DNA from 3 places in the Bradyrhizobium sp. CCBAU 25338 genome. Region 2 is predicted to be linked to each of the others. Evidence: riboswitches for the same ligand, from Rfam matches in the RefSeq annotation. Region 2 holds a riboswitch; each other region holds the start of a gene.
What was found. Region 2 has a riboswitch for cobalamin ahead of ACM42_RS01035 (energy-coupling factor ABC transporter permease). Riboswitches for the same ligand answer to the same signal wherever they lie in the genome.

Region 1 (4,455 bases), on a different contig from region 2:
AATGAAGGGCCTGACGACACCCGCTCGTCGACATCAGGCGTGCGGAAGGCGCGCGCAACGCGGCCGAACAGCGCGACGGTGTCATTGAGACGATGCTCCGCACCGAGGTGTAGCGCATATTGCGTCTCGTCGGTCCTGAGCGGGAGCGCGCCGATGTCGGCGTTGAACGGAGCGGCCGGGTCGAAATTGTCACGTGCCGAGAGATTGGTGTTCTGCACCCGGACGCCGTAGGAGATATCGGTCGTTGGCGCGACGCCGAGCGTGTGCTGGATATAGCCCGCAACCGTCCGCTGCCTGAGATCGTAATTGTGCCAGGGAGCGAGACCCTGGCCGGCGCCGCGGTTCTGCTGAAAGCTCGCATCGTAGTAGTCGACGCCGGTCAGCACTTGCGAGGGCATTCCGAAGAGCAGGCTCTTCACGCTGAGCCGCGGCGTAATCGACCATGTCGTAAGGTCAGCATCGACATAGGTCGACGTGAAGAAAGCCGGAACCGGCGCCGGGCTCGAGAAAAATGCGCTCTGCTGCTTCTTGTCGCGCACGCCGCCGTCGACGATGAGATCGACGCCGTTGACAAGAGTTTTCGTGAAGCCCGCGGTCGCGCCAAAACCCTGCTGATTGGCGTAGTTGAAGGGCGTGCTGGTCCCTCGCCGGTTGGTCGCGAGCTCGTCGACGCCGATGGAGGGATCGACGGTGCGGCCGCCCGGCAGTCGCAACTCCTGATTGTCAGCGGTGACGGTCAGGAAGGCGGTCAAGCCCGGCGTCGTGTAGTTCAGATTGCCGACGCCGTTCTCCTGCGAATAGCGATTGTTGTCGCGATAGCCGTCGGTCCTGACGGCATTGCCGTAGAACGAGGTCGACCACGGACCGGAATTGATCGCGGCCGAGACGTTGCCGAGCCTGGTATTGAATGAGCCGAAACCGGCCTCGATGCGCGCTGTCACGGGCGGGCCGCCCACGCCATTCTTGGTGACGATGTTGATGACGCCGCCAACCGCATTGTCACCATACAGCACCGCACCGGAATTGCCGCGCGTGATCTCGATGCGCTCGATGGCATTGAGCGGGATGGTGGAGAGGTCCACCTGGGCCATATCGATGTCGTTCAGCCGCCGTCCGTTGACCAGCACCAGCGTGTTGGCCGTGGCGAAGGCACCGAAGCCGCGCAGGTCGACACTGGTCTTGGCACCGATCGGGCCGCCATAGAACGTCGTGATCTGGGCGCCCGGCACTTGCGTCGCGATGATCTCGGCCAGCGTCTGCGACGGCGCATGAGCGATGTCCGCGGCCGTGATGACGGTCGTGGCCGCGCCGACGATACCGCCATTGCCGGCGGCGGCCTCATTGCCCGAGCCGGACGAGCCGGTCCCACTCGGCGCCCCGTCCGGCGCCGTTCGGCGCCGCCCCGCCTCGCCATCGCCGATCGCCCTGGCACGCGTACGGTTCTGATCGTCGGATCTGGTCACTTCAACCGGTGGCAGCTGCTCGGCGACGGACTGCTGGGCGTGGGCGATGGAGGGATCGAGCGAATACAGCGAAACGGCCGCAACGATGCCGGCGCAGCGGCGCCTGGCGGCAGTGACAATACGGGACACAATTGTAACCTCGGCATGACGTCAGTGGCACGTCACAGCGAACGAGGCTTTACGGCGGAGCGATCGATTGCTCCGGTGAAGCTAATGTCTGTACTCCCCGACCGACATCTTCGCGTGTGACCACGGCTGACGGCAGGTCTCCTGGCTCGCGGGTCGTTACCTCTGCGTCGCCTTCCCAGGACCGAGATTCCCAGTGGCATAGGACGAGAGATTCACCGCTTACAGTTGCGGGGGCAGCCATGGCATTGAGAAGATCCCGGCCTTGGGACATCTCGCACCACATTCCCTTTTGATCTCCATGGGGAGAACCGTCGGCGGCCAATCTACGGGGCGCCCAGGCCGGGAGTCAATCGACCGGTGGGCCGGCTTCAAAGCGAATCGAACAATGCCCTGCGCCGCCTACGTTCGTCCTCGCGGGCGCTGGGCCTGAGCCCAGGCGACAGCGACATCGCGCGGCGGAACGTCGAGGCGCTTGATCGGCATCAGCTCGCCGGAGGCCGAGACGATCGCGGTCTCTTCGCGCCGGCAGCGCGTGCAGACGAAACGGACCTCATGCGGGGATGCCGACCAGCTTGAACGCTTCACGTTGGCGGCCATCGGCCAGGCATCGCAATGCGAGCACGACACCAGGAACCGGCCGGGATCGAGCATACCCATTCCATCGGACTCCGCGTCCTGCCCACTGCTTCCAATGACTATCCTATGTAAATCGTTCCGGTGCCTCGGCACCGTCAACGCCACGTTCGCTGGAAGCCTGCGCGTTGCTCGCCGTTCCCACGAGACCTCCGGCGTTGTCGATTTCAAAGCTTGCGAATTTCATCCGATGTCCCCCTGCTCCGATCGACCCTATCAGGTCGAGACGGCGGGGGCGATGGGGGCCGGGGATGCGCGGTTGCGAGCCCTTGCAGGCAGAAGGCAATTTGCTCAGCGAGCCCCCTTGAGGGTGCAGGAGGTCGTGCAGGTGACCGTGGTGCCGCGATCGCACGATCTGCAGGCGTTGACGCACTGGTTCATGTCGCGTGGATTGTAGCTGTAGTTTCGTATCGGACAGGTCGACGTCGTCGAGCCGGTGATGTCCCGCTCCTGGTCGCAGGCCGCCGTCATGAGCGCGCATATGATCACGGCAACGAGGCGCATGGGACTTGCCCTGTCAGGCATGGCACGATGACACTCGCGAGGTGCGCTGCATTGCAACGAACCCCGGCCTTCCCACCACGAGCCACCGCCGATCGGCGATGCCCGCATGCTGCGAGAATGCGCGCTAAATGTTAAGAACGGATTTCAGCCGGCCTCAGGCCGCAGCCGTGGTCGCGATCGCCTGCCGAATATCCACCGCCAGCTGGCGGTACTGCTCCCCGAGCTTCAGATAGAACTCGCGCTTGGTGCTGTCGGTGGCGAGCTTGGCGATCAGTTCGCATTCGGCGGTGAGCGTCTCGAACCGTTCCAACCTGTCCTGAAGTTCTGTCATCGGCGTGTCCCCGTCAAACGCCACAAGGACAGCTAACCTAAATCCGGGAAATAGGTCACAGCGAACATCGTTATGGGGTAGCATCAATTTTTCCGCGACAGCCTATTTCTGCTCGAGCCGCCAGGTGCCGTCCCAAGCGGCATCCGGCGGATTGGCTGCGAACTGCCCGATGCGGCCGAGCATCGTGCGCGAGGGACCGTCGCCGGGGACCGCCTCGAGCGCCGCGTTGAAGGCGGCACGTGCGTCGTCGAAGCGCCGGGCACGATACGCGGCGAGACCTTCGGCATAGTGCGTACGCAGGCTGACTTGCGCATCGGTGAGTGCGCCCGGTCGCGCCATCACCTCGAAGATCGCCTGCGGCGCGCTTTGGCCCGCGACCGCAAGACGGTCGATCTCGCGCAATTCGAGGCGCGATCCAATCGCATCCGCTGTCGCCTGCGAGATCAGAATGCGGGTGCCGTAGACCTTGTTGACGGTCTCCAGCCGCGAGGCGAGATTCACGGCGTCGCCCATCACGGTAAAGCTCATCATCAGCTCGGAGCCGATGCTGCCGGTCAGGACCTCGCCAGTGGCGATGCCGATCCGCAGATCGCACGGCGCGGGCATGGCGCGGATACCGAGCAGATCGGGCAGCTGCTTCTGCAGCGCAGGCACCTGGTCGGCCATCTCGACGGCAGCAAGCCCGGCGAGCAGGGCCTGCTCGTCCTCTTCGATGAAGGGCGGGCCCCAATAGGACATGATGGCGTCGCCGATATATTTGTCGATGACGCCGCGATTGCTCCTGATGGGGCCGGACATCACGGTGAAATAGTGATTCATCACCTTGACGAGGCCGCGCGGGGTCATGCCCTCGCTCATCGAGGTGAAGCCGCTCATATCGCAGAACATGATGGTCATGACCCGGCGCTCGCCCTCGATTGCGACCTCCGGCCGCTCGATCAGACCCTGCACCACCTTGGGGTCGATGTAGCGGCCAAAGGTCTCCCGGATGCGCTCGTTGTGCCGCAGCTGCTCGATCATGCGGTTGAAGGCCGCGGCGAGCTCCCCGATCTCGTCCTGCGTCGAGACGGCGATGGGCTTGTCGAACCGGCCCGCTTCGACCTCGCGGGTGCCGGCCAGCAGCAGCCGTACCGGACGCGTGATGCCGCTGGACACCAGCAGCGCAAACGCAAATCCGACGATCGCCGCGAGCAATGTCACGACTCCCGAAACGATGATCGTCTGATGCTGGCGGCTGATCACCTGCGACGTCGAAAAGAAGACCTGCGCCAGCATATCGCCGCGGATCGTATCGATCTTCCGGTTGAACTGTTCGCGCAGCACGTCGATGTGTTCCAGCGTGCCGCGCGCCTCGGCCATCTGCTTGGCGTCGACCTGCTTGAGGAGCTTCGCATG
Region 2 (4,455 bases):
CACCGATGCCGACGGCCTCCGTCATGAGATGACGGGCCTGCTTGGCCTCGAGACCAGCTTTGCCAAACGCCGCATGCATCTGGGCTATCGTCTCGCCGAACTGGTTGCGCCGATGCCGGGGCATCAGCCCGGCGCACGCCTGCGCGGTCACGAGTTCCACTATTCGACGATCGTCGCGCAGCCGGATGCGCCGCTGGCGGTCGTGCACGATGCGACGGGCGCCGCCATGGCCGAGACCGGCTCGCGGCGCGGCCACGCCACCGGTACGTTCTTTCATCTGATCGCGGAGGACCGGTGAGAGGATTCGTGTCGTTCATTTCCGCCGGCCCCGGCGATCCCGAGTTGCTCACGGTGAAGGGCGCCGCGCGGCTGCGCGAGGCCGACGTCGTGCTCTATGACGACCTCGCCTCCGGCGCGATTCTGGATCTGGCGCGGCCCGGCGCCAATCTCGTCGCGGTGGGAAAACGGGCAGGGCGGCCCTCGACCAAGCAGCACCACGTCAACCGTCTCCTGGTCGACTATGCCGCGACAGGCGCGCGCGTGGTGCGGCTCAAGTCTGGCGATGCCGGCATTTTCGGCCGGCTCGAGGAAGAGCTGGAAACGCTGCGCGAAGCCGGCATCGGCTATGAGATCGTTCCCGGCGTCACATCCGCCTGTGTCGCCGCCGCCCAGGCCGGCATTCCCCTGACCCGTCGGCATACCTCCCGCCGGGTGCAGTTCATTACGGGTGCCGATGTCAGCGGCGAGCTGCCGTCCAACCTGAACTGGGCGGCGCTGGCCGATCCCGAGGCCACGACCGTGGTCTATATGGGCCGGCGTACCTTTCCGGCGCTTGCCGCGAAGTTGATCGCACACGGCCTCGCCGCAAACACGCCCGCGCTGTTTGCCGAATCCCTCGGCCGTCCCGACGAGCGGCTGGTCCGCACCACCATTGCCGAGCTCGCCGAGCAGCTTGCGCGGGGCGGCGCCGCGTCCACGGCGGCCGTGATCCTGTTCGGCGCGCTGGCAGGGGATTATCCGTCATGACGGCGGCGGTCGCCCTTCGCCTCTTGACGCCCGGCTCGCGAAAGGCGCACACAGGAGGGGCATGGTGCTCGACGCGGCGCAAAGCGCCGGAGCATAATCGGGAATGGGGGTGGGCGGACCCAGTTGCGGCGCCCGAAACCCCAGCCGCCCCCGCGACTGTAAGCGGTGAGGGGCTCCGAATCGCCACTGGGCCGCAAGGTCCGGGAAGGCCGGAGAACCCAGTGAACCGCGAGCCAGGAGACCGGCCCTGCACGTTTTGAGACCAAGGCCGTCGGGTGTGACGGCAGGAAGGAATTGAGCCATGCATATCGAACCGGGAATCGTCACGGGCGCCAAGCTCGTATTGAGCTACGCAACCGGCATCGCCGCAGGCGGCGTTGCGCTGAAGCTGGCGGCCGAAACCGTCCGCGCGCAGGGCGTCGGCTCGTTCGCGGCGCGCACGCTCGCCACCACGGGCCTCGTCTTCACCTTCTTCCAGGTCCTGCCGCACTTCCCGGTCGGCGTCTCCGAAGTGCACTTCATCCTCGGCTCGACCTTGTTCCTGCTCTTTGGTGCTGCGCCCGCCGCCTTCGGCCTCGCATTTGGCCTGCTGCTCCAGGGTCTGTTGTTCGAGCCCGCTGACCTGCCGCAATACGGCATGAACGTCACCACGCTGCTGGTGCCGCTGTTCGCGATCCAGGCCATCGCCACGCGCATCATTTCGCGTAACACCGCCTATGTCGATCTGAAGTACGGTCAGGCGCTGGCGCTGTCGACGACTTATCAAGCGGGTGTTGTCGCCTGGGTGGCGTTCTGGGCGCTCTACGGCTCCGGTTTTGCCATGAGCAATCTCGCCAACATCGCGACCTTCGCGGCCTCCTACGCGCTGGTCATCGTGATCGAGCCGCTCGCCGATCTCGCAGTGCTGGCGCTGGCGAAGTCGCTGCGCGGCGTCACCGCGCCCGGCCTCGTCACTCCGCGCCTGCACAACGCGGCCTGAGAGACAAGCGAACGGGCGGCCGTTGCGGCCGCCCGTCGCGCTCGCGATGCTCACGCTCTCCCTGATAGGCATCGGTTGCGGCGATCCCGAGCAGCTCACACGCGCCGCGATCGCTGCCATCAACGCGGCCGATCTCGTCCTGATCCCGCGCAAGGGGGCTGCGAAGTCCGATCTCGCAGATCTCCGGCGAACGATCTGCGCGGACGTGCTCACCAGCGACAAGACAGCCATCGCCGAATTCGACCTTCCCGTGCGCGACGCCGGTGAAGCTGATTACCGCAAGGGTGTAGACGATTGGCACGATGCGGTTGCCGCGACCTGGTCGCAGACGATCGCGAGGCATCTCGAAGGTGACGGCAAGGTTGCGCTGCTGATCTGGGGCGATCCGTCGCTCTACGACTCCTCGCTGCGCATTGCACGGCGATTGAATCCGTTGCCGAAGATCGAAGTCGTGCCCGGCATCACCTCGATCCAGGCGCTGTGTGCGGCGCATGCGCTGCCGCTCAACGACATCGGCGAGCCGTTCCTGGTCACGACAGGCCGCCGTCTGCGCGAAGGTGGCTGGCCGCAAGGTGTCGATACCGTGGTGGTGATGCTCGACGGCGGCACGGCGTTCCAGTCGCTCGATCCAGAGCGTTTGCATATCTGGTGGGGTGCCTATCTCGGCATGCCCGACCAGATCATCATGTCCGGCGCACTCGCCGAGATCGGCCCTCGTATCGTCGCGCTGCGGCAGGAGGCGCGCGAGCGGCACGGCTGGATCATGGACAGCTACATTCTCAAGCGCAGGGCGTAAGCGAGGCAGCATGCTTCCCGAATGGGTTTACCGGAACTGCCCCGAGGTCTCCGCGGTCCATCGCGAGGCCGCTATTGCGCGGCAGGCGCAACTGACGAAGCCGACCGGCGCGCTCGGCCGGCTCGAGCAGCTCGCGATCGAGCTTGCGGGCCTGCAGGCGACCGAAGAGCCGCGCGCATTGCGGGTGCCGATCATCATCTTCGCCGGCGATCACGGCATCGTCGCGCAGGGCGTGTCAGCCTATCCGCAAGCCGTGACGATCGCGATGATGGCGAATTTTGCCTCAGGCGGCGCGGCGATCTCGGTGCTGGCGCGTGAACTGGGTTCGAGCCTGGAGGTGGTCGACGCCGGCACGCTGGCCCAGGCGCAGATGGCGGGAATCGTCACCGACAAGCCGCGCAGCGGCACGCGCGATTTCAGCGTCGAGGCTGCGCTCACGCCCTCGGACCTGGCCTTTGCCTTCGAGGCCGGCCAGCGTGCGGTGGTGCGCGCAAAGGCCAGTCAGCCAGATCTCCTGATCTTCGGTGAGATGGGCATCGGCAACACCACGACCTCAGCGGCGATCGCGGCGAGCCTGCTTGGCGTGAGCGCCGGGGAGATCGCGGGCAGCGGCACCGGCGTCGATGCGGCCGGCCGCGCGCACAAGGCACGCGTGATCGATGCGGCGATCGCACGCCACGGTGTCGCTGGAGCGTCGGTCGAGCAGATCCTGTGCGCCGTCGGCGGCCTCGAGATCGCGGCGATCTCAGGAGCGATCATTGCGGCCGCGCAAGCCCGTATTCCCGTGTTGATCGACGGCTTCATCGTGTCCGTCGCGGCCCTGGCGGCGGCGCGTCTCAATCCGTCCTGCCAGCCGTTCCAGCTCGCCTCGCATCAATCGGCGGAGCAGGGGCATCGGCTGGTGTTGCGCGCGCTGAACGTTCAGCCGCTGATCAGCCTCGATCTCAGGCTCGGCGAGGGATCGGGCGCGGCCATCGCGCTGCCGCTGGTCCGATTGGCCTGCGCGCTTCACAACAGTATGACGACCTTCGCGCAGGCCAACGTGCCGGATCGCCCGGCCTGATGCGGCTCAAGCCACGCGCTGGTTGACGGAGACGACACGCCAGCCCGCCGCGAGGCGGTCGATCCGGGTCAGCGACAGCGGATCGATCACGAAGCGCAAGGCGGCCTGCGGCGTCAGGTCCAGTGCGATGCAGAGCGCGGCGCGGATGGTGCCGGAATGCACGACGAGCGTTGCCGATCCGGCCCCGATCCGCGACAGACCCAGCCGGACGCGGGCGATCTGATCCGCAAAGCTTTCGCCGTTCGGCGGCCGTCCGTGCGCCGGATCGTGCCAGAACTGCGCGTAAGTCTCGCCACCGGTCGCGGCGAGCTCGTCATGCCGGCAGCCGGTCCAGTCGCCGAAATCCTGCTCGCGGAATTCGCTGACCAATTCCGGTTCGAGCCGCAGTGCGCGCGCGGTCTCGACCGTACGCCGCGACGGACTGGCATAGGTGGTGGCATCCGGCGGCAAATGCTGCCGCAGAGCCACCAGTGCTGCGTGATCGCCGAGATCCGCCCGCGCATCAGCAGCATGGATCGTCCCCGCCACGCCCGCGATGGTCGCATGCCGTATCAGCCAGAGGAAGGTCTCGCCTTCCATGCTCATCTCCAG
Region 3 (4,455 bases), on a different contig from region 2:
GTTCAGGATCGTCACCGGTCCGGTCAACATCGCTTTCATCGGCTTACTGGTTAGTGATTGCGCGTAGCGCCACCATTCCACGGTGATCGGCTTCGACCGTACTACGTCCCCAAACAGGATCGGGGGCCTGACGCAGCGCGAACCATAGGACTGTACCCATCCATTCCTGGTAAATGCGAAGCCGGCGAGTTGCTCGCTAAAGTACTGCACCATGTCATTACGCTCGAATTCGCCGTGCACGAGGACGTCAAGACCGATGTCTTCCTGCCAACGTACGGCGCGGGCTATCTCCTCCTTGAGGAACCTGTCGTATTGTTCGTCGCTCATCGCACCTCGCGCATGCGCCGCACGAGCATTTCGGACCTCTGTGGTCTGTGGAAACGATCCGATCGTCGTGGTAGGAAAATCTGGTAGTCCAAAGCGTTTCCTTTGGATCTCGGAACGGCGGGCAAATGGGCTGGCGCGCCGGCGCATCGTCTGGTCGATCGTCCTCATCCGGACAGCGACATTGGCATCATGGATCTTCGGCGAAGTCCGGCGGGCAGTCACAGCGCGTTCCGAATCGGCAAGAGCTAGCCCAACATTCTGGTCGCCTGCGAGTACCCGCCCCAGGATCGCAAGCTCACGCATCTTCTGAACCGAGAAAGCAAGCCAGCTCTTGACCTCGGACGTAAGCCCGGTCTCGAGTTCAACATCGACCGGCACGTGAAGCAGCGAGCAGGATGGAGCGAGCTGCACACGGTGCCTGCCGAGCTTCGCAATCGCTGGATCCAGCCGCTGACGGAGCGACGACAAGTTCGAGCGCCATATGTTCCGGCCGTCGATCACACCGAGCGACATGATGAGATCTCTTCGGCCCTCAGCAATGATTTGATCCAATAGCTCTGGCGCTCGAACAAGATCGAGGTGCAGACCGGAAACTCGCAGGTTCAAGGCAGTATTTAGATTGTCGCCTAGCGCGCCGAAATAGCTGGCAACCATGATCTTGATGGCCGGTCCCTCCTTTGCGAACCGGTTATAGGCATGTAGCAAAGATTTTCGCGCCGCCTCATCGAGATCAAGGGCCAGGCAGGGCTCGTCAAGCTGAACCCAACTAGCCCCTCGTTCGGCCAATTCATGCAGAACGTCGATATAGACCGGTATCAGATCATCCAAAAGGGAGAGGGGCTGGAACGCGCTATCGGCACTCTTGCCGAGCTTCAAGAATGTGACCGGCCCGATCAGGACCGGGCGGGTCTGAAAGCCAAGAGCCTTTGCTTCCTCGTACTCTTCAATGGGTTTGCGAGAGCACAGTCTGAACGCTTGTCCCCTGTAGAACTCGGGAGTCATGTAGTGGTAGTTGGTGTCGAACCACTTGGTCATTCCCTGCGCGGGTGCGCCAGATCCCCGTGGGCTCTGACCGCAACTCGCATCCTGGTCGTCGCATTGTGATCCGCGGGCCATGGCGAAGTACGTCTTGAGCGAAACGGATTCTCCTTTCGAGGCGTAGATCTCCGGGATGGCCCCAACCATGACACTTGTATCGAGCACCTGATCATACAGCGAGAAGTCGTTCGACGGAATGATAGTGACGCCGAGAGATTTCTGACGAGCCCAGTTCGCTGCGCGCAGGCCGGATGCGTCCTCGTGCAACTGCTGTTCGCTGATCTTTCCGGCCCAGTAGCTTTCGAGAGCGAGTTTGAGCTCACGCCTTGGACCGATGCGTGGCGTTCCGAGCGTAGCGATTGGAAGAGAGCGAAGAGACATAGCATCAACCCCTGTTGGGGACAGAGGCCATGGCGGACGCAGGCAGGGGAGTCGCGCGTGCGACGGCTGCTTGGCGCACCACCGAGACACCCCGCCCGTGGACCAATATTTTGTCGGGGCAGGTCTCCTGGCTTGCTGGTCATCGCTGCTGTCCGGCCTTCCCGAAGCCTTGGAGGCTTCAGTGACATCGTTGGACAGCGGCTCGCCGCTTACAGTTGCGGGGGCAGCGCCGGCATTCGCACCGGCTTCCCTCTTAGCTCCGGATTAAATGGGCACCGGAGAACCTCGACGGCCGTGGATTATCGGCAGGAGAACTCTTCCGTCAACCTCTCAGATTGTGTGCCAAGCCAATCTGCGACATTTGCTAGGCGAATGAGCGTGCATGTGTATGATTCACCACCATCTAGAGACATTCTCCAATCAGAGATGCAGTAATCAGACATGTCTTTGTCAGATGTCTCAATGAGCATCGGAGGTGCGTCGAGGCGATGCGGCGCGCCAGACCGATGAAAGGGACAGAAGCAGCTTGCCGGCGGGGAGTACCGCTGTTTCGCGCAGAATACTGGCGATGCGGCTTCCGATTTCCAGAGGCTCGCCCAGCACCTCCGTTGGCCAGCTGTTTTCGGACTAAAGGATCTACATCGAATAGGCCAAGGCACAAGGATACAACAGCTGCGGCGGATACACTGAATGAAGACATCGAAACGGGCGCAGGTCGGAAAGTCGACAAGAGGGACACAGAAATCGTGGAAATTTCTGTCTATTGCCTGGCACGAAGAATGCAATCGCTCGGCATGCCCAATCTCCTCCTGCTGGGCATGTCCAGCTCAGCCAATTGACGCTGTCGCTGGCGAGGGAAGTCAGCGGCGCGTGACATAGAGGGGAGCGCCTGCTGGCGCGGGAGAGCGGTGCCCCCTAGCATCTCGGGACATTTCTTGCGCTCGCTCATAGCAGGTTCAAGGTTGCCCGCTTTGAAAGATGTCTGGATGAAACGCGATAGGCTGAGGGTTATGAAGAGAATGTCTGGAAGAGCAGCGCCATGGCTTTGCCTGGGCGGATTTCTAATCTGCCTCGCCTGGCCGGCTGCCATGAGCACCAATATTCGCGCCAGCGACAGCCCCATTGTCGAACGACTCAAGTCAACTTGGCGAGCGCAAAATGGTGAGACGATCGAACAAATCATCTCCAATGTTTCGATGGTGGCCCAGTTCGTCCCTCAAATGTGGGGCGTTGTTGAACTTGGCCAAAACGACTTTGTTTTCGTTTCGTGGACCAGGCACCGGGACAACAAATCGGACGAACAGTACGTTATCGCCTGGAAAGTCGCGCCCGACGGTACGATTGAACTCGCCTCAACGTATGCGAAGCCGATGGAGTTGGGCTGGCGCGCCCTGGCGCTCTCGTTGATCGCCACTGAAGTCGCAGATGGCGAACGGGGCGCAAATCTTAACTTTCTGCATGATCCGACCAACTTCAACTTTGTGAGTACGCCGCAAGGCCAGCTCGGCGATCTTCTGCGGCACGGCCGCTGCACTATCATCGATCCTGTTGGAGTGGACTACCTACCGAAGCGGAATGACAAGCCGACCGAGAAAGGTGATATGTGGCGCATTCTGCTCGTGGTGAACTGTAGTATCCAAGGACCACGTTATTTTACACACAATGGGGTCATCTCCTTCGAGAAGAGCGAAGGACCTGATTGGGAGCCACAATCCTCCTTTGCCAAGCGCATCGCGAAATTCCCTCCTGGCTCCTGGTTCCAACCTACCGAGCCAAAGGAAGAGGAAGACTTAGGAGAGCAGAGGCCTTAGTAAACCATCTTGCAGCGCAATATCGCGCCGCAGCCCGTCCATGGCCGGGCGCGTCGGAGCCTACTGCAGACATACCCGCTCTGTTGTTTAGGGCTCCGCAACCGTAAGCATATCGGCTCGAGGCGGCACCAAGGGCCCAGTGCTGAGACGAAAGCGACGAGGAAGTTACCGCGAACGGGGCAGCGATAGCGACCCTGGCATACCCGCTGAGCGCCTGCCCATTTCCGAGTGCGCAGGGCGGGAAGCTCCGGGGCGGTACGCGAGAACGTGGAGGACCAGACTGGCTCGGCCGCTAGCTTTCCTCGCACTCATTCGTCTGCACGCATAGATCCGGATTCGAAGCATGGGAAAGCGCGTCTTCAGCTCTGCTCCATCCGTCCTGGCACCGTCTCTGATTGCGAATTCGGCTCTGAGTCGGCCATCCAGTTCAAGCGCGCAACAAAAGACCGGTACTTCCCGAACGGCCGCGACCATGTCATTCCAATAGTGCAGCGAGGTGCTTAAGTATGATGCGCAGCCTGAGTCGGCAGCCGCACCGAAGCTATCCGCCCCGAGTGCGGTGATGCGCAACGCGTATTGTAGACTCAAGCCTCGCACTGAATTGCACCAGGATGGTACTCGCGATTGTCCGAACACGTGGGCCGCCTCCCCTTCTCCGGCGCGTCTACGGCAAAGCCGGGCCTCAATATCGCAGCCTTTACAATTTGTGGAGCAAACGCACGCTAATGCCAGCGCTCCTGGGTATGCACGTTGAGATCGCGGGGAACGTCCCTACCAAAGAGCGGCCGCCCGTCGCGCGGCCTCAGTCATAAATGATTCAGTCCTTGTACAAACGTTTGGGAGCTAGCGCTTAACGGAATACGGCGCAGCGCGGAGGAGCCAAAAGCCCCAATGCGAT

Region 1: another riboswitch for cobalamin. It lies ahead of ACM42_RS12535 (TonB-dependent receptor); the one in region 2 lies ahead of ACM42_RS01035 (energy-coupling factor ABC transporter permease).
Region 3: another riboswitch for cobalamin. It lies ahead of metE (5-methyltetrahydropteroyltriglutamate--homocysteine S-methyltransferase); the one in region 2 lies ahead of ACM42_RS01035 (energy-coupling factor ABC transporter permease).

The regions. Positions count from the first base shown of each region.
Region 1 covers NZ_LFKY01000032.1:88,436-92,890, reverse strand. The annotation lists gene ACM42_RS12535 (TonB-dependent receptor) at 1-1,592, opposite strand, end outside; cobalamin riboswitch at 1,707-1,920, opposite strand; gene ACM42_RS12530 (hypothetical protein) at 1,992-2,249, opposite strand; gene ACM42_RS12525 (hypothetical protein) at 2,517-2,729, opposite strand; gene ACM42_RS12520 (hypothetical protein) at 2,884-3,060, opposite strand; gene ACM42_RS12515 (adenylate/guanylate cyclase domain-containing protein) at 3,163-4,455, opposite strand, start outside.
Region 2 covers NZ_LFKY01000001.1:236,110-240,564, reverse strand. The annotation lists gene ACM42_RS01045 (cobyrinate a,c-diamide synthase) at 1-298, shown strand, start outside; gene cobA (uroporphyrinogen-III C-methyltransferase) at 295-1,026, shown strand; cobalamin riboswitch at 1,072-1,290, shown strand; gene ACM42_RS01035 (energy-coupling factor ABC transporter permease) at 1,328-2,005, shown strand; gene cobF (precorrin-6A synthase (deacetylating)) at 2,052-2,801, shown strand; gene cobT (nicotinate-nucleotide--dimethylbenzimidazole phosphoribosyltransferase) at 2,812-3,864, shown strand; gene ACM42_RS01020 (histidine phosphatase family protein) at 3,871-4,443, opposite strand.
Region 3 covers NZ_LFKY01000002.1:48,732-53,186, forward strand. The annotation lists gene metE (5-methyltetrahydropteroyltriglutamate--homocysteine S-methyltransferase) at 1-1,746, opposite strand, end outside; cobalamin riboswitch at 1,847-2,049, opposite strand; gene ACM42_RS01870 (nodulate formation efficiency C protein) at 2,835-3,557, shown strand.